DNA from 4 places in the Trichocoleus sp. DQ-U1 genome. Region 4 is predicted to be linked to each of the others. Evidence: predicted binding sites of a transcription regulator. Region 4 holds the regulator's gene; each other region holds the start of a gene.

The links. The regulator NtcA, encoded in region 4, controls nitrogen genes in cyanobacteria. The targets are predictions, from matches to a motif close to TTTGTANNNNNNNNTACAAA.
Region 1: the regulator NtcA is predicted to act here: its motif matches at 2,100-2,119, upstream of NDI34_RS09730 (ferredoxin--nitrite reductase).
Region 2: the regulator NtcA is predicted to act here: its motif matches at 2,463-2,482, upstream of lipB (lipoyl(octanoyl) transferase LipB).
Region 3: the regulator NtcA is predicted to act here: its motif matches at 2,608-2,627, upstream of NDI34_RS05835 (MSMEG_0569 family flavin-dependent oxidoreductase).

What each region holds. Positions count from the first base shown of each region.
Region 1 covers NZ_JAMPKB010000017.1:82,158-86,373, forward strand. Annotated here, with positions in the region: gene NDI34_RS09725 (DICT sensory domain-containing protein) at 1-1,746, opposite strand, end outside; gene NDI34_RS09730 (ferredoxin--nitrite reductase) at 2,222-3,757, shown strand; gene NDI34_RS09735 (CmpA/NrtA family ABC transporter substrate-binding protein) at 3,838-4,216, shown strand, end outside.
Region 2 covers NZ_JAMPKB010000020.1:54,336-58,551, forward strand. Annotated here, with positions in the region: gene NDI34_RS11030 (metal ABC transporter permease) at 1-385, shown strand, start outside; gene NDI34_RS11035 (hypothetical protein) at 409-816, opposite strand; gene raiA (ribosome-associated translation inhibitor RaiA) at 1,432-2,088, opposite strand; gene lipB (lipoyl(octanoyl) transferase LipB) at 2,587-3,282, shown strand; gene NDI34_RS11050 (FHA domain-containing protein) at 3,297-4,216, opposite strand, start outside.
Region 3 covers NZ_JAMPKB010000009.1:45,388-49,603, reverse strand. Annotated here, with positions in the region: partial or broken gene NDI34_RS05855 (cytochrome b/b6 domain-containing protein) at 1-391, opposite strand, end outside; gene NDI34_RS05850 (LuxR C-terminal-related transcriptional regulator) at 652-780, shown strand; gene NDI34_RS05845 (hypothetical protein) at 1,030-1,437, shown strand; gene NDI34_RS05840 (MltR family transcriptional regulator) at 1,657-2,241, opposite strand; gene NDI34_RS05835 (MSMEG_0569 family flavin-dependent oxidoreductase) at 2,690-3,973, shown strand.
Region 4 covers NZ_JAMPKB010000019.1:30,410-34,625, forward strand. Annotated here, with positions in the region: gene hisB (imidazoleglycerol-phosphate dehydratase HisB) at 1-564, opposite strand, end outside; gene fabI (enoyl-ACP reductase FabI) at 718-1,494, opposite strand; gene ntcA (global nitrogen regulator NtcA) at 1,874-2,545, shown strand; gene NDI34_RS10455 (DUF3084 domain-containing protein) at 2,793-4,216, shown strand, end outside.

The sequences.
Region 1 (4,216 bases), on a different contig from region 4:
CACCCGACCACTTTCTAGGCGAGAAAGGGTGAGGAAATCTTGAACCAGTTTACGCATCCGCTCGGCGTCGGTGAGAGCGGTACTGAGCATCACTTGCCGCATCTCCGGGGGCATATCAGGTTCGCTCGCTAGACTTTCCAGGCAGACTTGGATAGTAGAGAGGGGGGTGCGGAGTTCGTGACCCGTAATTGCGACTAAGTTGCTGCGAGTGCGATCGAGAGCTTCTAGCTGTTGGTTGAGGTCTTCCAGGTTCGCGTAGGCTTCGGCTTGAATCAATGCCCCGGCGATTTGAATAGAAATGGCTTCTACAAGTTCTAGTTCGTCGTCCTGCCACTCGTAGGGGGTAGCACCGCAATGATGCAGCTCTACTATCCCCAGTAGTCGATCCTGATATAGCACTGGCATCATCAGCCAAGACTGAATAGCAAAGCGGCTCGCCAGAGTTTGAAGTGGGCGATTGGAAGGAAGTTCCGACACTCCTACCGATATTCCTGCCGACACTCCTACAATGCGAGGGTCGATATGAGTATCGGCAACATAAACTCGCTCTCGGTTCTGCACAACTTCCTGAAATAGAGGATTTTCCTGTAAAGGCCAATTCTGACCGAGTGCAGAGGCAAGTCGAGAATTCCCGTTATCGGTCACTTTCAAAAATTCATGGTTAATCGTGGCAGAAGTATCGATTTCCCCGGCACGATAAATCAGACACCGGCAAGCAAACAATGCCTGTCCTAATTCCTGTACGGCAATGGATAGAATTTCATCCGGGTGTAACGGCTGTCCCGTATGGCTACCCCGCCGGATGGCAGCCGTAATCGAGTTGACTAGGCGTTCTTTGCGTTCTTGGGCGGAAATTGAGCGATAAGCTTTGAGCAGCTTGTACTGCCCCGCTTGCAAGTAAGTGACTAGGCACTGAACAAAGGGGTCGGGATTGTCGGTTAGAGACTCTGGAGTTTGGGCGGAGGGTTCCTTTGCCGCCTGTGGCTGTACGGAGTTTTGAACTAAAAAATTCTGCCGATTCGCTGCTTCCCGATCGGTTTTTCCAAAGGAAGTTTCTAAAAACTCTCCCCTCGAAGGAATGCCGTAAATATTTCGTGCTTGAGCGAGCTTTTGAGCCAATTCCGGACGGTACTGCGAAATTCGATTGAGTAATAATTCAGCAACGATGCAACTGACTTGCCGATCGAACGTCCAGATTCCCTCAAACCGGCGGGCGGGGTCTATCCCTTCAAACGATGACATCCGCAATCGGGAGGCGGTTCGAGGAAGGTCAGAAGTGCGGCGGCTAGGGGAAATCGCGGGTGCGATTCCTTTTCTAGCTGCGGTCTTTCCTCTTACACCCTGACGCGATCGCCCATCCTCTGTTAGGTTTCGTTCTCGACAAACCAAGCAAGTAGCATAATTCTGCCCGATCACCACTAAGTGCCACTCTTGACTTAAACCATCGGTCGGCTCAAAAGCAACAGTTTCATAAGCTTCCGAACTGTTGCTAAAGTCGGTTTCTGGGGCTGCCAGCACATATAACTGCTCTGTCCGTTCTGCAATCCGTCGATAACGGTGAGCCTCCTGACGATAGAAGCGCTCTCGCTGGAAACTGGCAATCACCAGATGCTGGTCTAAAGATGCCAGAACCTGGTCTTCCATCGCATGAGATAAGGCGATTAAGGAAGACTTGAAATACATTTGAGGTCGCAGCTGGGGCAGGACTTGCAGCAAATCTGCCAGCACAGAAGTCGGGATGATCATTTAGTAATTTGCCGAGTTTCGTACCCGTTCTATGCCTATCGTACAAAAGAGCGTTCCCTACTAACGGTTTGAATATTTCCTTGTAATCCGGTTTTAACGATTGTAAATTCTCACAAAATTGCTTAACTCCACGTTCAAGGGCAGCTAAATCACACTTGTATGAGTTTTCTTATTTGACGGCTGTGAGTTGCAGGAAACTCAATGATTGCATTGATAGGGGTTTTGGGGCCGCGATCGCGACTCCAAAACCCCTCGCCACAAGAATTTCTTATGTAAATCATTAATCTTCCTTAAGGGGGATGTCATGACTAAATGGCATCCGATCGATGCAAAAACTTCATTTGTATTAACATTTTGTAATTTCTTATACGAATTTCACAGTTCAGTTTGCATAACTTATCATCAACGAGCAATTGACAAACACGCATATTATCCGTTTGCGGGCATTCGAGCGCCACGTAATGAGGACACACCCATGACAAGCACAGCCACGCCCACAGCAAGTCTTAATAAATTTGAAAAATTCAAAGCAGAGAAAGATGGTCTGGCGGTAAAGGCAGAAATTGAACATTTTGCCCAAGTTGGCTGGGAGGCGATGGACGAAACAGACCGCGACCACCGACTCAAGTGGGTAGGGATTTTCTTCAGACCCGTTACGCCCGGAAAATTTATGATGCGGATGCGGATGCCCAGCGGTATCCTCACCAGCGATCAAATGCGAATGCTCGCCGAGATTGTGCAGCGTTACGGCGAAGATGGCAGCGGCGACATCACCACCCGGCAAAATATCCAACTGCGGGGAGTCCGAATCGAGGATGTGCCAGAAATTTTCCGACGGTTAGAGCGAGTCGGGATGACCAGCATTCAGTCGGGGATGGATAACGTCCGCAACATCACGGGTTCGCCAGTTGCGGGGATTGATGCGGATGAATTGTTTGATACGCGAAGTCTGGTGCAGCAAGTCCAGGACATGATTACGAATCATGGGGAAGGCAACAAAGCTTTCAGCAATCTGCCCCGGAAATTCAATATTGCGATCGCCGGTTGTCGCGACAACTCGGTTCACGCTGAAATCAACGACCTCGCCTTCGTCCCCGCCTACAAAGATGGCGTCTTCGGGTTTAATGTTCTCGTCGGTGGTTTGTTTTCTGCCAAACGGTGCGATGCTGCCATTCCCCTGAATGCTTGGGTGCATCCCGACGATGTTGTCGAGGTATGCCGAGCCGTTTTAGAAGTTTTTCGCGATCGCGGTCCCCGATCGAATCGGCACAAGGCAAGGCTGATGTGGCTGATCGATGAATTGGGGTTAGGACAGTTCCGAGCCTTGGTAGAAGAATATCTAGAGAAGCCTCTCCAACCAGCCGCCGAAAAAGACGAAATTGACTGGGAAAAGCGCGACCACATCGGCGTGTACCCCCAAAAGCAACCCGGCTTAAACTACGTCGGCTTACACGTTCCCGTGGGGCGTCTCTATGCCCAGGATATGTTTGACCTGGCTCGGATGGCTGAAGTCTACGGCAGCGGAGAAATGCGGTTCACCGTTGAGCAAAATGTCATCATCCCGAATATTCCCGACTCGCGCTTAGACGCCTGCTTAGCCGAACCCCTGCTACAACGATTCTCGATCAATCCCGATCCTTTAGCGCGATCGCTAGTCTCCTGCACCGGATCGCAGTTCTGCAACTTTGCCTTAATTGAAACTAAAAACCGTGCCCTGGCAACGATTGAAGAACTGGGAGCAGAATTATCTCTAACTAAACCCGTGCGGATTCACTGGACTGGTTGCCCCAACTCCTGCGGTCAGCCTCAAGTAGCCGACATCGGTTTGATGGGGACAAAAGTTCGCAAAAACGGCAAAACCTTAGAAGGTGTCGATCTTTACATGGGAGGCACAGTTGGTAAAGAAGCCCATTTGGGTACCTGCGTCCAGAAAAGCATTCCCTGCGAAGACCTCAAACCTGTATTGCGGAATTTATTGATCGAACAGTTTGGGGCGACTCCTCGCTTCTAGGAGTTGCAAAGAAGCTTTTAGCGACTCCCTACCACTAATTCCCGACTACGTACCACCGAGTTACCACTTCCAAGAGAAATATGAGCAGAGTTTCTAGACGGCAATTTATCATTACAGCAGGCGCAGCCACAGCCGGAAGCTTGCTGGCTCATGGCTGTAGTTCCGGCCCCACCGATAGCGCCAAGTCCGCTTCAAAATCTTCCCCCGTTGCCACCAGCACGGCAGCCAACGCGCCGAAAGTAGAAACAACCACCGCCAAGCTAGGATTTATTGCTCTAACGGATTCCGCGCCCCTAGTTGTAGCCCAGGAAAAAGGGTTGTTTGCCAAATACGGCATGACAGAGGTTGAGGTTGTCAAGCAAGCTTCCTGGCCCGTCACCCGCGATAACTTGGAGCTAGGCACAGCCGGTAACGCCGGTGGGATTGATGGGGCGCATATTTTATCCCCCATGCCTTACT
Region 2 (4,216 bases), on a different contig from region 4:
ATTGCCTACTAACTTGCTCAATTTTGGCTTAATGCTGCTGATTGCCTTAACCATTGTTGCCAGCATGAAAGCTGTGGGTGTCATCCTAGTGCTATCGCTGTTAATTACACCAGGAGCAACCGCCTATCTATTAGTGAAGCGGCTGCACAATGTGATGATAGTTGGGGCGGGGATTGGCATTATTTCCAGCATCAGCGGGATGTACCTCAGTTATTACCAAAATTTGCCTTCCGGCCCAGCGATTGTATTAGTTGCATCAGGATTATTTGTTTTAGCTTTATTATTCAGCCCTAGCTACGGAATCTTCACGAATAAACAATCGGATTTTGGACAACTCTCGCCAGTTTGGCGAGAGTTGAAACAGCTGATGCGATCGCGCTCGTAAGGCATATAGATATCCAAATCAAGTTATCGTTTGTCCAACAATTTCTTGGATGTCTCTACCTGCTCCTGTGCTACCTGGACGAACTCCTGTGCTACCTGGAGGAACTCCTTGACTGCTTTGGTATGTTTTTCTGTTGCTTTGGAGTGTTCCTGTGCAGCTTTCACGAATTCCTCTGTTGAGTTTCCATCATGCTGCTGCGATGCCTTCGCGTGCTGCTGCGATGCCTTCGCATGCTGCTGTGTGGCCTTTCCGTACTCTTCTATCAACTTTCCATGCTCTTGGGCGCTCTTTCCACGCTCCTTTAGAGTCTTTCCTACCTCCTCGATTAACTTCCCATGTCCCTCTGAGACCTTCGCGTGTTCCTCTGCGGCCTTCGCGTGTTCCTCTGATACCTCATGCATAATGACTTTACCTTCCTTTTTCTCTACCAACCTGTTTTTTGTACAACCCGCTTGTCTCAGGTTAATACTTGTTTATCCTTCTCATCCTCTGGCTTAATATAGGTTTGGTCATGTTGACCCACTCATCGCAACGACGATCCTACTTATTGCCAACTAGCTCCTTTAAAAGTTGAGAAAGAAGTTGTTTTGAAGTTTCAACTGCATCTGGTTGATTTTGAAGGGAACGATAGCAGCACTTAGTTGACCGATCCCTGCAAGTGGCTGCCTAAGAAAACCCAGGGATAAAACTACTGTGACGCTAAGTTTATCTAATTTCTTATTTGTGTTGATCGTTAGAAATTAGGGTTTCAACAAAGTGTTATGTAGACAAATTGTTTAAGAATTTCAGAAGATGAACTACGAGCAATGCAAGGTGCGATCGCTCAGTTTCGTAATGAGGCTGGGAAAGCGATCGCAACCTAAATTGGAATCAATACCAGCACAGTAGTGGCGAGTGCGATTTGCAAGAAAAAGTTTCTCTACAACCTGTGGGGCGATCCTGTGAAATCAGGAAGGTAGGGGCATCCACAAAGAATGCTCCTACCCGATCAAATCAGAGTCAACTAAGAGTCTGCGAACGAGAATCTAGATACTCTTCAGTTCTGTTTACGCTTTTGCAGAGCTTGACTTTTCTGGCGTTCCAGTGCTGTGGTTGTCAGTTTTGCCATTTTTGTGATGGGTATGTCCATTCCCGTTACGCGGCAAAATTACTCCATAACCACCGTGGTTGCGCTCATAAATGACGTTAATCTCACCGCTTTCAGCATTGCGGAACATATAGAAGTCATGATCCACCAGTTGCAACTGTTCCAAGGCTTCGTCCATCGTCATTGGCGGCATTGCAAAGTACTTGGTACGCACCACTTCTGAGGGGAGTTCGGGGGTGCGAGAACCAATGAGATCCTCTGGCACTGGCTCTTGTTCTACCACAATGCCAGTCTTCATTTGAGTCTGGGTCTTCTTATCCAGACGCTTTTCTTTATATTTCCGGAGTTTGCGGGCAATTTTATCGGCAACTAGGTCGATGCTCGCGTAGAGACTCTCGCTACTCTCTTCAGCACGGATTACTGTACCGTTGGCAAAGATAGTCACCTCAGCGGCTTGTTTTGGATTTATCCGGGGATTGCGAGCCACACTAAGATGCACGTTTACTTCGCTCGTCAAACTCTGAAAGTGGCTAACTGCCTTGTCAATTTTTTGATTTACGTACTCACGAATCGCGTCGGTAATTTCAATGTTTTTGCCGTGGATAACAAGCTTCATACCGGATACTCCATGCTGTACCGTTGTGATAATTCAGAAAGCTCAGCAGAATTGCGGCTTTCTCAGTAGCGATCGCGTTCCCGTTTTTTGGTGTTAGCAAACGTTGAACGGAGCCAAAACTTTGAGCAGTAGCAAATTTTTCCCGATTTCACACTGTTGCTAGGATGTTCTTGCTGGCAGTCCCTCAGCTAGAGGGGTTGTCAGCAGCCCTATCGCAAATAAGCAACTGCCGATTTTCTTGTTTAGGTTTCCTAGGGTGCTATTTAACTAATGTACATTCCCCAGCTTGGTTGCGATCTCCAAGTCTATCTTTGGGGTTATTTTGAAGAGGCATCCTCCCTCAACACTTGAGGTTATAACTTCAACACTAGCACTTTGTATTCTAGAGAACTTATGCCTTTGACTTCTCTTCAGAATCCTTTGCATCTTTTGACATTTCTTGATTCCAGCAGATTAATTATGCAAAAAATATAAGTCAAATTACTGTTGATTTTTGCCATGATTTTAAGTAAGTCTGAAGGGTCTGCTGGGAAAGCCTCGGAGCAACTGCGCCAACTCCGGTTATACAATCGGGAGCAGATGCCCTATTCGGCAGCTTGGGACTGGCAGCGATCGCTGGTTTCCGAACGCATCAACGATCCTAGTCTGGCGGATGCCCTGATTTTGCTAGAGCATCCGCCGGTTTACACGCTTGGACAGGGAGCCAGTCTAGAATTTCTTAAGTTTGACCCCGCAGCAACCGACTGGGAGGTTTTCCGAGTGGAACGGGGGGGTGAGGTAACATACCACTGTCCGGGTCAGCTGGTGGGTTACCCAATCCTGAATCTGCGCTATTACCAGCAAGATTTGCACTGGTACTTGCGGCAGTTAGAAGAGGTATTGATTCGGGTGCTGGATGTTTACGGGTTAAAGGGCGATCGCGTTGCCGGAATGACTGGCGTTTGGCTGGAAGGCTGTAAGGTAGCAGCGATTGGCATTAAGGTCAGCAAGTGGATTACTATGCACGGCTTTGCCTTAAATGTTTGTCCCGACCTCACCGGATTTGAGCGCATTGTCCCTTGCGGCATTGCTGATAAGTCGGTTGGCAGTCTTGCCCAGTTCGTACCCGCAATTGACTTGCACCAGGTGCGCCAAGAAGTGGCGAAAGCCTTTGCGGAAGTTTTCCACGTTCAGCTAATTGTGCAAAATTGCTAATTGTTTATTGCTGTTTAGTCTTTATTGAGCGTATTGACCTGCAAAAAACTATCTAAGTCAGCGTAGGAGCCTGCGTAGGTCACGGTGGGCACTTCATAGCCCTTTAGATTGACGATATATTGCTTAAAACCAGTCTCTTGCTTTGCTAAAGAGATGAGATATTCGTGAGTGGTTTCTCCCACAGCAATATCCAGACCCAGTTGCTTGGTGGCAGATTCCAGACGAAATGCCGCATTCACCGTATCCCCAATCGCGGTGTAATCGGGGCGATCGCCACTGCCCGTGTTCCCAACCATTGCAAAACCCGTATTAATTCCTGCCCCAATTCGCAGCGGAAAGGGCACGGGATATTTATTGCTCAAATCCATTGTGATTTTATGGAGGGCGCTCACTGCTTGACAAATATTGAGCATATCCTCATCGGTCACGCCTTGGGGGCCGTGAAACCAGATCGCCATGACCGCATCGCCGATATATTTATCAACCCAGCTGCCATACTCTCGAATAATATTTCCTGCATGGCGGAACCAAGTACCGATCACCGCCGATAATATTTTTTCATCTAGTTGCCGGGTGAGAACTGTGAAGTCGCGGATGTCTACCACCATGACTGACATCAGACGGCGTACGTGCAAAGTCGAAGTCAGCGTATCCTTGTCCCCGCTGGGCAATGGCTCATTGTTGCGGTTGGCGGTAGGACAGTGAAACTCTAGATCCGTCTGACCAAAGGTAAGGCGATCGCCATTGCGTAAAGTAACTGGAATACTGACTCGTCTGCCATTAACAAAGGAGCCGTTGCGACTTCCTAGGTCAATTAGGTAGAACTCGCCGGTTTCGGTACACTGCAACATTGCATGGTTGCGAGAAATCCAACGATCCGGCAACACAAAATTGTTGTCGTCACTGCGACCAACTGTCCAGCAGTTACTACTTA
Region 3 (4,216 bases), on a different contig from region 4:
CACTTTTCATCCATCATCTTGCCGGAGAAAACGGCAAAAGTCAGTGCCAAGATAGCAAGCGTGTTAATGACTCGATGCAGCGTGTATCACCATATGGGTTTACCCAACTGTCCAAGCTTTGCCACAGAATCTTACTGAATAAGTCTTTTTTGCCCACGATGGAAAGCGTATAGAGAAAAGAGAGGGAATACCAGTAAAGCATATAGCCCAAAGGTGCCATGAATTCCTTCTATTTCCTTCAACTCAGGCAAGGGAATTCTTCCCCATCGCCCGTCGTAGACATCGTATGTCCAATATGTGGTCAAAATCGCGGCAATTACAAAAAGACCAGTAAAGCCATGCAAATACGAAGAAGAAAAGGTTGGTATGGACTAGAGAGTTTTGCAGGCATATTCAGAAAGTTACCGAAATCTTTTCCACGTCTTTCACTTAATTCAATTGTCTCACCCTGTGCCTGCCCTACCGACAATACCTTGATCTCTAAACCCTTTACTAACAACCTCTTCAAGCCTTCTCAAAGAGTTGGAGGTAGTTTCCTACCTCAATTTACCCTACAATCGAAGATCACCCTATCAGAAGAAATCATAAGCTATCGATTTAAATAGGGGTTTGAGGGCTACTTGGTAGAGTCTTTGGCAACGCGATCGCAACATTTCTGATCGCCTGATTATTAGTGAGAGTACTGTCAAGTTCCATATGAATAATGTTCTCAAAAAGCTCAAAGCGCAAACTCGTTACCAGGCACTCCATCAAGCAATTGTGAATGGCTGGATTCAGTAGTTTAACGGCACAGTTGAGCCGCCGCAGATAACATCGATTAGTGTTCTCTCAAGACTTACGCAGGTGCATTGAAGAAGCGTTTGCCAAAAGCCAGTATGTGTCCGACCTTTCTCCCAGTCCCCCACTCTCCCACTCTCTCCCTCAAGCCTCACTTTACCGTTGAAATGCGTAAGTCCTGTCTCTACAACAATTTTGCAATGATCGGGTTCGAGTCAGTAACATATTTCTAAGTATCAAAGAGAGGCTGAAATGACTCAAAAACAACGACTTCCTATTGAATTAGCTGAATTCTTTCGCACTCGACTTCAAGCCATTACCTATGGAGCAGTTGTCATTCCAGAGATGTTGGAATTTGGAAAAGTTTATCGTTTGAGTGATGAAGATGACATGAATAGTATTAGCTTTATGATTGTCTTCGCACCCACTCCCTATTTAGACTATTTCCAACCCTATGAAGAACACCGGGCACATGCTCGAATCAGCTTTCACGGACGGATTTTGGCAACTGGAGAAGAGTTGGAACTGGAAAACTATCAAGGAGAATGGGGAAGGCCGTTTTATGACGGGGATTCCGCTCGAACAGCGCGGGAAAAAGAAGAAATCGGGCTGCATAATCGATCAGTTAATCCAGTCTTAAGGAAGAAGGGATTGGCTTAACGTGGGATGGGCTGCTAAGGAGGAAGTCGTTTGATCGCGATTTGGGAAAAGTCGATTTCCTCAAATAACGTTTCATAGATAGCGCTCGGGACTACTAGCGCAAGCGCGATCGCACTAACACGAGAGACATTGCGATCGCAATTTGTCGAGCATCTCATTATTAGTGAGAGTAAGTGCCTGTGTAAGGACTCTAGCCGTGGTGAAGCATCATGACAATGTCTAAATATTGTCTGCACCCTTATTCATTTCTTCTAATATCTTCTCGCTGATTCGCTGCCGATGTCCCTCTTTATCTTCTTCTGAGGGTGAATCATCGGATTTTTCAGTGTGTGGAGTTGTTGAGAGCGTAGCCATGTGAATATGACCTAGCACTCCCATTACAGTAGCTGTGAAGTGCGAACGCGGATCGGCATCCTTTTGATGGTAAGAAAAGGATAAATTCTTACAGCGGTCACGAATTGACTGGGTATTGAATGAGATAATCCCTGGGTCATGTGCAAAATCGTTTCTAATCCCCCTGATGACATCTAAGTCACGCCTGCAAGTCTGCGAAATTAGCCCCAAATAGTAAGCTAGTTTAATTCTGGATGAAAAAGTTGATAACGGTGCTGTTCCTTCAAAAAGATCCTTCTCTATGTTTTTGTTCCCCACTAATGACACATAAAGTAGATCCGAGAGGCTCACATCCAAATATGCTGCTGCGAACAGCGCGCAGCCACGATCAGACTCTGAAGTCAGTGATTTGCGAAACGAATCGACTTTTTTCTTCTGTGTGGCAAGGTGTTCCACAATTTTGTCATTCATATCCTAAGCCTATCAATTCCGTGGTGGATTTAAAAGATGACGTTACGGAAAGTGCCTTCTGCCGCCTAACTATTGATTAGCCTGACTTTTTCTGGATAAAACCCCTAATCAAGGGATTATTCAGATACTTTTCGCATAACATTCATTAAAAGATGATTATTCTGAAATTTTCTAGATAATGTAATTTAAGAGTCAATTATACCGAGATATTCTATACGTCTTCCACTCATTAAATTGATTCACCCGACGATCGCCAGATCCCGAAAAATCCATAACCTATCGATTTAGATAGTGGTTGATGGCTGCTTTGCAGAGTTTTAGACAACGCGATCGCTAATCCCTAGCCTTATTGTTAGACTTAAAACTTTCGTATTTAAAGATACAAAATACCTTCTCTGCTAGCACTTAATCTTGCAAACATTCAAGCAAGTAAGCGAGAAGAGAGCCAATGAAAAACCACTATTCCGTCATTATTGTAGGAGGTGGTCAAGCGGGTCTGTCCATGAGCTACTGCTTAAAGGAGAGAGGTTTTGACCATATCGTTTTTGAAAAAAATAAGATTGGACATTCATGGCGCTCTAAACGTTGGGATTCCTTTTGTTTAGTGACACCCAATTGGCAATGCAAGCTTCCTGGATATCACTACCCAGGAGATGACCCTAACGGTTTTATGCAAAAGGATGAAATTGTTAAATATATCGAACACTACGCTAAATCATTTGACCCTCCCGTAAAGGAAGGCGTGGAAGTGTCAAAAGTTCGGAAGAGCCGTTCTCAGGATGTCTTTGAATTAACGACTTCTATTGGAGACTATACAGCCGATCAAGTCGTAATTGCTGCGGGGAGCTACCACATTCCCAAGTTGCCAAAAATCGCTGAACGGCTTCCCGAACATATTATGCAAATCCACTCATCTGAATACAAAAACCCAGAGTCTTTACCCGAAAAGAGCGTATTAGTCGTGGGAACCGGACAATCCGGTTGCCAGATTGCTGAGGATTTGCACCTTGCAGGTAAACAAGTCCATTTATGTGTCGGGAGTGCCCCGCGATCACCACGCCGATATCGTGGGAAAGATGTTGTTGATTGGTTAGATCAAATGGGGTACTACGATTTGTCAATCGACGAACATCCCCAGAAAGAGAAAGCTAGAACCAATACTAATCACTATGTTACAGGTCGCGATGGTGGGCGTGAGATCGATCTGCGACAATTTTCTCTGGAGGGTATGCAACTGTATGGAAGGTTAAAGACTATTAGCAGTAGTCATCTCGAATTTTGGGACGACCTGAAGCAAAATTTGGATCGAGCGGATGCGGTTGCTAATAACATCAAGAAAAGCATTGATGCATTCATTGAAAAAAATCAAATAGAAGCACCTACAGAACCCGCCTACAAACCTGTTTGGGAGCCAAAGGAAGCAGTGCTAAAGCTTGATTATGAAAAGGCGAATATAGGTACTGTCGTTTGGTCTACTGGGTATCAGCCCGATTTTAGTTGGATTGAGGTTCCGGTGTTTGATGGCAAGGGTTATCCCGGTCACGATCGCGGTGTAACAGGTGTACAAGGATTGTACTTCTTAGGACTCCCGTGGTTGTATACGTGGGGTTCAGGACGGTTTTCGGGAATTGAACGAGATGCTACTTACTTGGCTGATTACATTACGGCGAGGAAGAAAGTATCGTATTCAAACGCTTGGAGCATCGTCAATGAATATTTGCTTGGCTCGTAATAAGAGGTTCAGATCCCCGACTTCTTTAAGAAGTCGGGGATCTAGGATTCACTACCTATCGATTTAGATAGGTGTTCGATTGCAGTTGGAGAGAGTTTTAGGTATTGCGATCGCTCCCCCTAGTCTTATTGTTAGACCTAAAAGTTTCGTAGTGAAAGATACAAATCGCTTTATCTGCCAGCACTTAATCTGGCAGCACAACATAAGTTTGCTAAGTGTTCATCCTTCATCAGCTAGGTGATT
Region 4 (4,216 bases):
CGCTTTGAACGTCGCTTCAATAATGTGGTGCGAATTAATTCCATCGAGTTGGCGAATGTGCAGCGTCATCTGGCTGTGATTGACCAACGCCACAAAAAATTCCCGCACCAGCTGGGTGTCATAAGTCCCGACTCGCTGAGTGGGAATCTCTAAGCCATAGCTGAGGTGGGGGCGTCCGGAAAAATCTAACGCTACCTGAACCAACGCTTCATCGAGAGGGGCGAGGAAATTCCCAAATCGGACAATTCCTTTGCGATCGCCCAGTGCTTGATGCAACGCCATTCCTAGGGTAATTCCCACATCTTCATTGGTATGGTGGTCATCAATTTCCAAGTCTCCCGTCGCGGCTACATCCAAATCAATCAGGCTGTGAGAGGCGATTTGATGCAGCATATGGTCTAAAAACGGAATGCCGGTTTTGGCATTGCAAGTGCCATTCCCGTCTAATTTGACGGTGACGATAACATCCGTTTCGCCCGTCTTGCGGGGAACCCTTGCCATGCGAGGAGACAAAAGCTGTTCAATGCTTGGAGAAGGTGGAAATTGGCGATCGCGTGCCTGCATCGCAGATGCTCACTCAAGAAAATAAAGTTAAGTTTATTATCCTACGTTACTGAGCATTTGGGAGACGCGAAAGCCTTAAAAATGCAAAATTAAAAATTAAAAATTAGCAGAATCTTTGCTTTTTAATTTTTAATTTTTAATGTTTGATTCTTTTTACATCCCCATAATCTCGTATCCCGCATCGACATATAGCACCTGACCTGTAATGCCACTTGCCAAATCGCTACACAAGAAAGCAGCCGCATTTCCCACTTCTTTCTGAGTTACAGTGCGTCGCAGCGGTGCTACTTCCTCAACGTGATGGATCATATCCAGAATGCCACCTACCGCCGACGATGCCAAAGTGCGGATAGGACCTGCCGAAATTGCATTCACGCGAATATTCTGTGGACCTAATTCAGATGCCAGGTAACGGACACTCATTTCCAATCCAGACTTGGCAATTCCCATTACGTTGTAGTTGGGGATCACCTTAACGCCGCCTAGATAAGTCAGCGTGACAATGCTGCCACCTTCTGTCATCAGTGGTTTTGCTGACCCAGCAAGTTGTACCAGCGAATAGGTACTAATTTCTAGAGCTTGGGTGAAGCCAGCACGGGTAGTGGTACTAAAATCACCTGATAAATCTTCCTTGTTCGCAAAAGCAAGACAATGGATCAGGATGTCTAGCTTGCCCCACTTATCGCGGATGGCGTCAAATGTAGACTGAATTTGGGTCTCATTCTGGACATCGCAGGGTAAAAATAAGCTGGGGTTGAGGGGTTCTACCAACTCTGCCACTTTTTTTTCAAAGCGGCCTCGGTCGTCTGGCAGGTAAGTCACTCCTAGATTCGCACCCGCTTGGTGCAGTTGCTGAGCAATCCCCCAGGCGATCGATCGATTGTTGGCAATGCCGGTGACAAGGGCGTTTTTTCCGGTTAAATCTAGCATAAATGTCGATTTTGAAGGCAATATTAGAGGATATCCGATTTAGGGGAGTATTCAAGATCGCGATCGCCCGGAGCGAGGCTGTCTAGTACGGGTAAGGAGCGTGCCTCCTTACTCACCATGCATCCCACCCGATAGCGCAGATACTGTCAAGATATCAACATTTTCCGTCATAATCTTACTTGCCTTGAGCAGGGAGAGAACTAAAGAAGGTAGCCGGGGAAACTACTTTAAAATTTTGTATCAAATAGCACAAAAACCGCTTGGAAGTCAGTTTATCTGTGTCTAATGTCAGAAAACTCTCATAGTTGTTTTGCTATGGTTAAAGTTCCTCCGACAGAAAGTTGCAGAAGTCTGTAGGGCAGCATTTAGGAAAAAGGAAGTGGCAGTGACGCAAGATAGACCGCTAGCAGCTGTGTTCCGTCAACTGGGAGGTGGGGCGTTTCCACCCGTGGTGGAAACTTTTGAGCGGGGCAAGACGATCTTTTTCCCAGGAGACCCGGCTGAACGGGTATACTTTTTGCTCAAAGGTGCAGTAAAGCTGTCTCGCGTGTATGAAGCTGGGGAAGAAATTACCGTGGCGCTGCTGCGAGAAAACAGCGTTTTTGGAGTACTGTCCTTAATTACAGGGCATCGTTCGGATCGGTTTTATCACGCTGTAGCATTTACGCCAGTGGAGCTGCTTTCGGCACCGATCGATCAGGTAGAGCAATCGCTCAAGGATAATCCGGAGCTATCGATGTTGATGCTGCGAGGGCTTTCTTCGCGCATTTTGCAAACAGAAATGATGATTGAGACATTAGCTCACCGAGATATGGGATCCCGCTTGGTGAGTTTTCTATTGATTCTGTGCCGTGATTTTGGCGTTCCTACCGCCAATGGAATTACGATCGATCTGAAGCTTTCTCATCAAGCGATCGCAGAAGCAATCGGCTCCACCAGGGTAACTGTCACCCGCTTACTGGGAGATTTGCGGGAGGAAAAAATGATTTCTATCCACAAGAAAAAAATTACGGTACACAACCCAGTTACACTGAGTCAGCAGTTTACTTGAAAACAGCTAGAGGCTCTCGTCAGGTTGTAGGTTAGGTTGTTGGTTAAAACGGCATGGTAGCGCGAGCAGGTTATCCAGTTTTAACATTTAGTCGGGAGTTGAGTTAAAAGGTGTCAGGTTTTAAGCGGATAGTTTTCAACCTTCCAACCTTTAACCTTTCCGATTTCACCTTCGATCTTTAATTCCTGTTAACCCTTTCTCTAGCCTGCGATGCGATAGGCTGTAACTGGAATGACTGTAGCAGACAATGACCGACAGTGCGCTCTTCCTGATTTTGTCTATTTTAGTGTTGGGAAGCGTCATCGCAACGGTGGGCGATCGCATTGGCACGCGCGTGGGAAAAGCACGCCTGTCGTTGTTCAATCTGCGTCCCCGCAAAACAGCTGTTTTAGTAACGATTCTAACGGGACTAACGATTTCTGCCTCAACACTAACAATCATCTTCGCGACCAGCGAACAATTGCGGATTGGAGTTTTTAGACTTCAAGAAGTCCAGAAAAAACTCAAAACAGCAAGTAAGGATATTGCCAAAGCAAACGAGCAGAAACGGAAGACCGAAAGCGAACTTGCTAAAACCGCCGCCCAAAAAGAGCAAGTAGAGAAGGAACTCGCTCAGGCTCGCACCCAGCAATCTGTCGCCCAGCAGCGCTTAGATGCGATTAATCGATCTTTGGCAGCCGCGCTGGCTAAACAAGGCCAGACGGAGGCGCAACTAAATCAGACTCAAAGCGAACTGACCCGGGTTGCCAGCAGCTTTCAGCAAACCCAAAAACAGCTTACATCTGTCTCAGGGCAAGCCAAGACGCTACGTTCCGAAATCCAACAACTTCAAGCAGAACGCCAAGAATTGCTCCAGCAGCGAAATCAAGTCAGAGCTGAAATTACTGAATTCAAAGCGAAAGTGACTCAGCGCGACCAAAAAATTGCCCAGCAAGACCGAGCAATTAGCCAACGCGATGAGCAAATTCTCAAGCGGGATCAAGCCCTTGTGGAACTTGATGAGAAACTTGCTACCTTTCGGAAGAGCCTGAGCGATCGCGATGAGCAAATTGCCCAGCGAGACAAAGCCTTATCTCTACTTGATAACAAAATTTCTCAACGAGATGAGGTGATTGCCCAGCGAGAAAATCGCCTTAAAGAACTCGAAAAACAACAAGCTTCCCTAGAGCAGGAAGTGGCAACCTTAGAACAGTATTACCAGTCTTATCAAACTTTGCGTCAGGGTAGTCTGGCACTGCTGCGCGGTCAGGTTCTGGCGGCTGGCGTTTTTCGTATTGTCGAGCCAGCCGCAGCCCGACAGGTCATTGAGCAGCTGTTACGGGAAGCGAATCGGACAGCGATTAAAGCGACCCAACCCGGTCTCAACAAGGTGGCGAACGAACGGGTCGTGCAAATTACAGAGGCACAGGTAGAGCAACTGATCAACCAGATTCAGGATGGTCGAAACTATGTAGTCCGAGTTTTTTCGGCTGGTAACTATGTCCAGGGAGAAAAGCAGGTACAAGTCTTTGCAGACGCCGCACCCAATCAAGTTGTATTCCGCACTGGTGAAGTCGTAGCAACGACATCTGCCGATCCTTCAAACATGACCGACCAACAAATTCGGCAGCGGATTGACCTGCTGCTTGGAGCATCCCAGTTCCGAGCTACTCGCGCGGGGATTTTGGGCGA